2 regions of the Anaerobacillus sp. ABA4_114 genome follow, and region 1 is predicted to be linked to the other one. Evidence: riboswitches for the same ligand, from Rfam matches in the RefSeq annotation. Region 1 holds a riboswitch; the other holds the start of a gene.
The links. Region 1 has a riboswitch for S-adenosylmethionine ahead of ACXAEY_RS04225 (PLP-dependent aspartate aminotransferase family protein). Riboswitches for the same ligand answer to the same signal wherever they lie in the genome.
Positions count from the first base shown of each region.

Region 2: linked by a shared signal. The riboswitch ahead of ACXAEY_RS03005 (MetQ/NlpA family ABC transporter substrate-binding protein) and the one ahead of ACXAEY_RS04225 (PLP-dependent aspartate aminotransferase family protein) in region 1 are both predicted to bind S-adenosylmethionine.

Region 1 is NZ_JBSWUM010000001.1:861,147-865,950, reverse strand. It holds gene ACXAEY_RS04230 (aliphatic sulfonate ABC transporter substrate-binding protein) at 1-556, opposite strand, end outside; gene ACXAEY_RS04225 (PLP-dependent aspartate aminotransferase family protein) at 578-2,356, opposite strand; SAM riboswitch class I at 2,431-2,543, opposite strand; gene ACXAEY_RS04220 (O-acetylhomoserine aminocarboxypropyltransferase/cysteine synthase family protein) at 2,561-3,859, opposite strand; gene metX (homoserine O-acetyltransferase MetX) at 3,863-4,804, opposite strand, start outside.
Region 2 is NZ_JBSWUM010000001.1:617,900-622,703, forward strand. It holds gene ACXAEY_RS02990 (peptide ABC transporter substrate-binding protein) at 1-740, shown strand, start outside; gene ACXAEY_RS02995 (DUF3899 domain-containing protein) at 798-1,166, shown strand; gene ACXAEY_RS03000 (S9 family peptidase) at 1,189-3,183, shown strand; SAM riboswitch class I at 3,302-3,410, shown strand; gene ACXAEY_RS03005 (MetQ/NlpA family ABC transporter substrate-binding protein) at 3,581-4,387, shown strand; gene ACXAEY_RS03010 (methionine ABC transporter ATP-binding protein) at 4,410-4,804, shown strand, end outside.

The sequences.
Region 1 (4,804 bases):
TTAAGGCAGATGCCCCGTCTCCATGTTGAAGATTCACAAGTTCGATATCATCTTGAGTTAACCCCACTTCATTCAAAGAACGGAGCAAGAAGATGTAAGGATCCGTACCGAGCGTTGCGGCTACCTTTTTACCTTTTAAATCTTCTACACTACGAATACTTGAATCTTTTCCAGTAACGAGTGCTGTCCATTCTGGCTTTGAATAAATATACACGTTTTTAATCGGTGCTCCTTTTGCTTTTGCCATCAGTGCCGCTGCACCTGCCGTTGAACCAAAATCAATACTGTTACTATTTAAGAATTCAAGCGCTTTGTTACTTCCTTGACTCAATACGTATTCGATGTTGATGTCCTCGTCCTCAAACTCCTCTTCAAGAAGCCCTTGCTTCTTCACGACAAGACTAGTAGGAGAATAGTAAGCGTAATCCACTCTGATTTCATCAGGCCCTTCTTTTGAAGAAGCGTCTGAAGAAGAACAGCCTGCACTAATAATCAACGCCGCGATCAGTGCGAGTGCAACGAAACTTCTTAAATCAATCCATGGAATTCTCTTCATAATGGTTTCTCCCTCTCCTTTTTAAAGTTCACATGCATATGTTGAAATCGTGCCTCTTAGCCTCTGGGCTTCTTTATATGTGCATCGATTATGAACAACTTGTAAACCAGCGTCTGCTGCTATTTGTGCAGCTTCTTCAGATACCACCCCTTCTTGCAGCCAGAATATGCGTGGCTTGATCTCCCCTGCTTCTCTTGCGATTTCAACAGCTGCCTCAGGACTTCTAAACACCTGCACGACATCAATTGAATGTGGGACACTTTTTAAATCGGGATACGCTTTTTCACCTAGGATTGTATCTGCCTTCGGATTCACAGGGATTATCTTGTAACCTAGCCTTTGCATCTTCCTTGCTAATCGGTGACTCGGTCGCGATTCGTTCCCACTTAGACCAACGACGGCAAGTGTTTTCTGTCTTTGCGTTTCAACACCATCGATCACTTCTTTTTCATAAGGACTTTGAAGTGCCCATTGAATTTCACCTTCATCATTGATGACGATACGAGTATCCGTTTCTAGACCTGCCGCTTTACGAAGCGATTGATCCAAGTCGAAGATTAAATCGTCTGCACCTTCTACACCGACAGATAGGCGAATCAGTTCTTCTTTTACTCCCGCTTTCTCTAGCTGCTCTCTACTCAACTGCTGATGAGTCGTACTCGCTGGATGAATGATCAAGCTTTTCGCATCCCCCACATTTGCAAGGTGAGACCAAAGTGAAACATGATCAATGAGCTTACGCCCTGCTTCCTTTCCTCCTTTTATGCCAAAGTTCACAACTGCACCAAAACCATTCGTTAAAATTTCTTTCGCATCATGATAGGAAGGATGACTTGGGAGACCAGGATAGCTCACCCACTCTACTGCAGGATGATCTTGTAAATAGGTTGCTAGCTTAAGTGCATTCTCATTATGTTTTTCCGCTCTGAGATGAAGCGTCTCAAGTCCTTGTAAAAGAAGAAAGGCATTGAATGGACTCAAACAAGACCCAAAGTCTCGAAGGAGCTGGACACGTAATTTTGTGCTGAACGCAAGAGTCGCAAAATCAATCGCATAGCGAATGCCGTTGTAGCTATCGTCAGGTTCAGTGAACGTTGGAAACTTCGGAAAGTTCCAATTAAAACGACCTCCGTCGATGACTACTCCTCCAATCGATGTACCGTGGCCACCGATCCACTTCGTCGCAGAATGTACAACGATATCTGCTCCTAAAGTGAGTGGCTTACATGCGTATGGAGTGGCAAACGTATTATCGACGATCAATGGAATGCCTGCTCCATGTGCGATTGCTGAGACTTTTTCTACATTCAGTACAGACAAGCTTGGGTTCCCGATGATTTCAGCGAAAACGCCTTTTGTTTTATCAGTTATCGCTTTTCTAAAGTTTTCTGGATCTGTTGGATCGACAAACTTTACGTTGATCCCATATCTCGGGAGGGTTACCGCAAATAAGTTATAAGTACCGCCGTATAAGTTAGAAGCCGCTACGATCTCGTCACCCGCACTTGCGATATTCAGAATAGAAAGTGCGATTGCTGCCTGACCTGATGAAGTTGCAACCGCTGCGACCCCGTCTTCAAGCAGAGCCATTCGTTTCTCAAAAACATCCACCGTGGGATTTCCAATCCGGGAGTAAATGTTTCCTGGTTCATCAAGGGAAAATAATCGCTCGGCATGTTCACTATCATGAAAAACGTACGAGCTCGTTTGATAAATCGGTACTGCTCTCGAGCCAGTCGTTGGATCTGGGGATTGGCCTCCGTGTAGGGAAAGTGTGTCGAACTGATATTGTTGTGTCATCGTAATTCCTCCAGTAATTGTGTTGTAGTAAATATAAAAAAAGCCCACTTCAATAAGAAGAGGGCTTTTGCCTCCTCTTATCTCTCAGAATAGTAGCTATTCTGCAGGAAGTAGCACCTTTTTAAGCATCTTGCTTAAAGGTTGCCGGGCATCATCGGGCCAGTCCCTCTGCCTCTCTGGATAAGAGTGATTTATTTAGTTTTGCTATACACTTGCTTCTATTCTTGCTTTTGAAATTGCCTGATCCAAATCGTCGATAAGATCATCGATATGTTCGATGCCTACCGACAAGCGGATCAAGTCATCTCGAACACCCGCAGCGGTTAGTTCTTCTGCACTTAACTGCTGGTGAGTTGTGCTTGCAGGATGAATGATCAAGCTTTTTGCATCCCCAACGTTTGCCACATGTGACCACAGGTTTACTGAGTTAATAATTCCTGCTCCGGTTTCGCGGCCGCCTTTTATTCCGAAGACGACTACGGCTCCCGCACCTTTTGGTAAATAGTTTGCAGCTAAGGTCTTTGACGGATGATTTTCTTCTTCAGGATAACTCACCCACTCAACTGCGGGGTTTTCTTTCAAATAGGTAACGATTTTACGCGTGTTTGCAACATGTTCCTTCATTCTAACGTGAAGTGTCTCAATTCCTAATGCGATTTGGAAAGCGTTAAAAGGACTCAATGAGGCGCCTGTGTCTCGTAATAGTTGAACACGAGCTTTTATGATGAAAGCTGCTTCAGGCAGGGCCTCTGCATAAACGATGTTGTGATAGGAAGGATCTGGTTCGATAAAGCCTGGGAATTTAGATGAATTCCAATCGAACTTTCCACTATCGACGATCAAACCTCCCATCGTTGAACCGTTACCACCAAGCCACTTCGTCGCAGAATGAATAACAATATCAGCACCATGCTCGATCGGTCTACATAAATATGGTGTTGCGAAGGTATTGTCGATGATAAGCGGAATGCCAGCTTCATGAGCAATTTCAGCCACTTTCTCGATATCGAGTACGTGAAGACCTGGATTACCAATCGTTTCTGCAAAAATTGCTTTTGTATTAGGAGTAATCGCACTTCTAAACGATTCCGGATCTTTCGGATCAACAAAGTTGGTTTTTATTCCGTATTTAGGAAGCGTCGTTGAAAAAAGATTATATGTCCCGCCATATAAAGTAGAAGCAGAAACAATTTCATCACCGCTATTCGCAATATTTAAAATCGCGTTTGTAATAGCTGCCATACCACTTGCAAGACCGAGTGCTCCAATTCCGCCTTCAAGCTCCGCAACCCGTTCTTCAAGCGTTCCTACCGTCGGATTACCAATTCTAGAATAAATAAACCCTTCTTCTTTTAAACCAAACAAATCAGCTGCATGTTCCGTGCTGTTAAATTTGTACGCGTTGGATTGATAGATCGGTAGTGCTCTCGCTCCTGTAGCTGGATCTGCCTGTAAACCACCATGGATGCCAATCGTTTCTAGGTTATAACGCTTCTCTGCCATCTCTTATCCACTCCTTTGTATTTTTGACGGTTCTTGTAATTGTTCTTTAATCAATTGCCCCCATCTATCAAATTCAACGAGGAATCCATCATGACCATACTTTGTATCAACGATCGTAAAACGCGCCTTAAGCGAAAATAAAGCTTCAAGATCTTTAGGAGGGTAAATTAAATCACCTTTAAAACTAATTGCTAAAACATTTGCCTTCACTTCTTCAATCGGTGCGTCCCTTCCCCTGGTAATATCATGGTTATCCATTGCTTTTAATAAGTACAAATAGCTATTGGCATCAAACCGACCAACTAGCTTTTTACCCTGGTAATGAAGGTAAGATTCGACGTCGTAAAGAGCCTCTTCATGGTGATCTTCAGGTTTTGCAATGACCCTTCTTCCAAATTTCTTCTGAAACATCTCATCTGTTCGGTATGAAATCATTCCGATCATACGTGCTGTTGCTAACCCCGATGCGGGAGGATGCGATTGATCATAATACCCTCCCTTCCATTCAGGGTCAGTCGTTATGGCATGTCTTGAGATGGCATTATATGCAATTCCGTAAGCACTCAAAGATGGTGTCACAGCTAATGGAACAAGATGCTCCATCGCATCAGGGTAGAGAATTCCCCACTCAAGCACCTGCATGCCTCCAAGCGACCCACCGATCACGGCATGAAGTCGATCGATACCGAGTGCTTCAAGTGCTCGCTTTTGAGAATGAACCATATCCCTCACACTTATGAATGGAAAATCCGCCTGATACGGTTGGTTTGTAAACGGATTACGAGATAATGGTCCGGTCGAACCATTACAACCGCCTAATACGTTGAATGTGATTACTTGAAATTCAGAGGTATCTACATACTTACCGTGACCAATCAGACCTTCCCACCAACCATCTTGTTTCCTTCCAACCGTATACTGATTGCCCGTTAGTGCATGACAGAC
Region 2 (4,804 bases), 240 kb from region 1:
GCACATACATGTATATGTTCAATGTCGACAAGGAGCCTTTTACAAATGAAAAAGTAAGAAAAGCCTTCGCGATGGCGATCGACCGCAAATCCATTACGGAAGATATCTCACAAGCGGGTGAAACACCAGCATACGGTTTTGTTCCTGAAGGTGTTGATACGCCAAACGGTGATTTCAGAGAACAAGGTGGGGACTATTTCGAAGAAGATTATGATAAAGCGAAGCAATTGATCGAAGAAGCAAAGCAAGAAGAGGGCTGGAGCGAACTTCCGGCAGTCGAACTGATGTACAACACTTCTGATAACCATAAGAAAATCGCAGAAGGTGTTCAGGAAATGCTGAAGCAGAACCTCGGTATTGAAGTAACACTTAACAACCAGGAATGGAAGACTTACCTTGATACTACGAAGCAAGGTAACTTCCAGATGGCACGAATGGGGTGGATCGGAGTCTATGTTGATCCGACACCTATTCTAGAATACTACCTAGGCGATAGCCCTAACAACCGTACAAACTGGGTGAACGAAGAATACGATTCGCTCATCGCGGAGTCTAAGATGGTGCAGGATGAGGAAAAGCGAATGGAACTCTTGCATAAAGCAGAGGATGTGTTGATGGAAGATATGCCGTTTATGCCTGTCTATCATTATTCTCAAAACTACTTAACTTCACAAGACTATGACGGAATCGTCTATCCAGTCAACAGGTACCCTGACCTACGCTATGCTGAAAAGAAATAATGTAATGGAGGAAGATCTGCTCAGCAGATCTTCCTTTACCTTGAAAGGGTGAGCGAGATGCGAAGGTATGGACTAGCTTTGCTAGGATCTTTTATTGTGACGATCATGTTTTGGTTTACTCAAGGCGACGCTATTCAATTTGTTAATCGTTCATTTTATTGGGGGATTATTGCGCTAACGGTTGGAACGATTTTAGTGGTGTTTAAAAGTGGCTTCCTAACTTTATTGTTCGAAGGTTTTTCTAAGATCCACCGAATGATCGTGCCACGGTCTCGCTCCATGGAACGTGTCGATGAGCAGGTGAAGAGGGACCCGACTTTTACAGATTGGAAGGAACGAGTGCTCGTAAGTGGAATTCTTATATGTTACGGAGCAGGCACCGGACTTACAGGAATGTCAGTAGCAGGTGTATTTCTATTTATTTGAAACGATGAGGAGAGGTGTTTAGATGAAAACAAAGATAGAGAAAGAGAATCTCCAGGCAACGTCACTATATGACCTGGTATTTGTAGGAGACCCTCAGCTTTCTCCTGACGGTAAAAAAGTGATCTATGTGAAGAAAAAAATTACTGAGGATCGAGAGTATGCTTCTTATCTCGTCATGATCGATCGTGAGAGTGGTGAAGAAGTGGCCTGGACATCGCCCGGGTCTCGCCATCTTGATTCTTCTCCAAGATGGTCTCCTAATGGAAAGGAAATCGCGTTTGTTTCAAACCGTTCGGGAGAAAATCAAATATGGATCATATCTGCTTTCGGAGGTGAAGCCGAACAGGTAACCTCTCTAAAAAATGGAGCAAGTCGCCCTGTTTGGAATCCTGACGGGACTGAACTTCTCGTGTTGAGTGAGAGCACTCCTAAAGGTGGAGATGAGAAGGAAGAAAAAAGAAAGAAAGCACTCGTCGTCGAAGAGCTGCATTACAAAGCAGATGGAAAAGGTTTTCTCAAGGGTAAACATACACAGGTCGTCGTAATCGATCGAAAGACTGGGGATGAAAACTGGGTGACGGATGCTGAACTGAATCACTCGGACGCTAGCTGGTCTCCTAATGGTAAACAAATTGCATACGTAAGAAGTAGACGGGAAGAGAAAGGTTCATATGTCCAATCGGATCTGTTTATTCAGAATCTTGGAGAAGGACGTGAAGCTGAGCGGCTTAATTCTGAAGGAAGTAGTTTCATAGCTCCACGATGGTCTCCAGATGGTTCATCGCTATCTTTCATTGGACATAACTTTGAGTATGAGAGTGCGACGCTGAATAAAGTTTGGACGGTTAAGATTGAATCGAAGACATTTACGTGCCTTACAGACACAATCGACCTCGAGTGTTCAGATGTTCTCATTTCAGATCTCCATTGGGGAATTGAGCCGTCTGGAGCGGTGTGGAACGAAGACGGCAAGACACTCTATTTCCTTGCGAGTGAACATGGAAACACAGGAATCTATTCCATTCATCTAGATGGCACCCTTCGACAAATAGCGGGGGGTGACAGGCACCACTACGCACTTCACGTAGCGGGTGGTGAAGCTGCGGTAGCGATCAGTGATCCGGTGAATGTTGGTGATATCTATACGCTATCCTTAGAAGGAGAAAGCTCGATAGAAAGAATCACTTCCTGTAATGAAGAGGTGTTGAGTGCGGATTCGCTTTCCACTCCACAACCGTACACCTATGAAAGCAGAGATGGACTGAATATACAGGGGTGGATCATGAAACCGACTTCCTTCGAGGAAGGGAAGCAGTATCCAACAGTTTTAGAAATTCATGGCGGTCCCCACATGATGTATGGGAATTCATTCATGCACGAATTTCAGCTTCTTGCATCAAGAGGATATGCAGTAGTCTATACGAATCCTCGCGGTAGTCAAGGATATGGTCAGGAGTTCGTGAATGGATGCCGTGGCGACTATGGTGGCGGCGACTATGACGATGTCATGGCAGGGATAGAAGCAGCTGTCGCGCAAACGAGCTTCATAGATTCTGAGAAATTGTTCGTTACAGGCGGCAGCTATGGCGGATTCATGACGAACTGGATCGTTGGCAAAACGAATGTGTTCAAGGCGGCTGTAACGCAGCGCTCGATCTCCAACTGGTTAAGCTTCTACGGAGTAAGCGACATAGGTTATTTCTTCACTAAGTGGGAAGTGGGAGCTGACCTCGATGAAGATCCAACAAAGCTATGGAATCATTCACCATTGAAATATGTTGATCAAATCAAAACACCGCTTCTTATTCTCCACAGCGAACTGGACCACCGATGCCCGATCGAGCAAGGTGAGCAGTTGTTCGTTGCGTTGAAGCACCGTGAGAAAAAGACGAAGTTTGTAAGATTTCCAGAATCAGATCATAACCTTTCAAGAAACGGACATCCTGAGTTAAGGGTAGAGCGATTGAACCATCTGATCGGCTGGTTTGATGAACACCTCGAAAGCGAGAAAAATTAATCGACATAATGTGAGGGGTGACAGGCACCGCATCGGTACCACGTCGAAAAAGCCCTTGACGTTCGGTGAGTGAGGTACTATACTATTGAGAATAGTTAAACAATATGAATAATTCAAACTCTTATCAAGAGTGGCGGAGGGACTGGCCCATTGACGCCCGGCAACCATCTCAGTTCGTGAGAAAGGTGCTAATTCCAGCAAACGAGCGATCGTTTGAAAGATGAGAGAGAGTTACATAGTGCAAAACACCCAACTCTCTCTGTTCATCAGAGAGAGTTTTTTCGTTTATGGGGTTTGAAACAAAGGAGGGAACCGACGCTCTGGTGATATCGTGCGTTTACGTAATTTAGTGCAAAGACGCTTTAAATGACTATAGGAGAGAAAGGGAGTTAGGAGAATGAAGAAACTATCACTACTAGTAGGTGCATTATTATTAATTGTCGCAGCTGGGTGTTCTGGCAGTGCAGAGTCAGGTGATTCAAACGAAGGGCCGCTAAAGGTAGGGGTAACAGCGGGTCCGCATGAAGATGTGATGAAGAAAGTAAAAGAAGTTGCTGAGAAAGATGGTTTCGAGATCGATGTAGTGGCGTTTAACGATTACGTTATGCCTAACAAGGCTCTTGATGAAGGGGAACTCGATGCGAATGTTTTTCAGCACGAACCGTATTTAAATGATTTTGTAGAAGAGCGCGGAATGGAATTATCTAAGGTTGCGACGACGATTAATTTTCCGATGGGCATCTATTCCGATCAATATGAGAACCTTGATAATTTGAAGAAAGGTGACAAAGTAGGATTACCGAATCACTCTACTGGAGAACCCCGAGCTCTTATGTTGTTTGAGGAAGCAGGGATCATTGAATTAAAAGACGGTGTAGGTGTTGAAGCAACGATTAAGGATATTGAGAAGAACCCGTTGAATCTTGAGTTTGTTCCTCTTGAAGCATCGCAGATTCCAAGACAGCTAGGTGAGCTTGCCATCGCTGCGATCAACACGAACTATGCGATGGAAAGCGGTCGGGTTCCAACTGAAGATTCTCTCGTAATGGAACCAGAAGATTCTCCTTGGGTGAACGTAATCGCAACAAAAACCGAGAATAAAGACGACGAGAGAATCAATAAACTAGTGGACTATTATCAGTCAGATGAAGTTAAGAAGTTTATTAAAGAAGAATTCAACGGCTCAGTCATAGCATCCTGGTAATTTCGGTAAAGGAGAGAAGGAAATGATACGACTAGAAAATATCTCAAAAGCGTTTCAAACCGGAACTACTGTTACGAAGGCTCTGGATAGCGTTGACCTTAACGTTGAAAAGGGAAAGATCTATGGTGTGATCGGTTATAGTGGCGCTGGTAAAAGTACCCTCGTTCGAACGGTCAATCTGTTAGAGAGACCAACAGAAGGGAAAGTGTTCATTAATGATGTAGAGTTAACCGGTCTATCAGCTGGCAAGTTAAAGAAAACACGTCAGCGAATCGGAATGATCTTTCAGTCGTTCAATCTATTAAAAACGGGGACGGTTTATCAAAATATCGCCATCCCCCTTAAGCTCACTGGCGTTTCAAAAAAGGAAATCGATTCGCGTGTAAGAAAGTATCTACAGATTGTAGGACTAGAAGA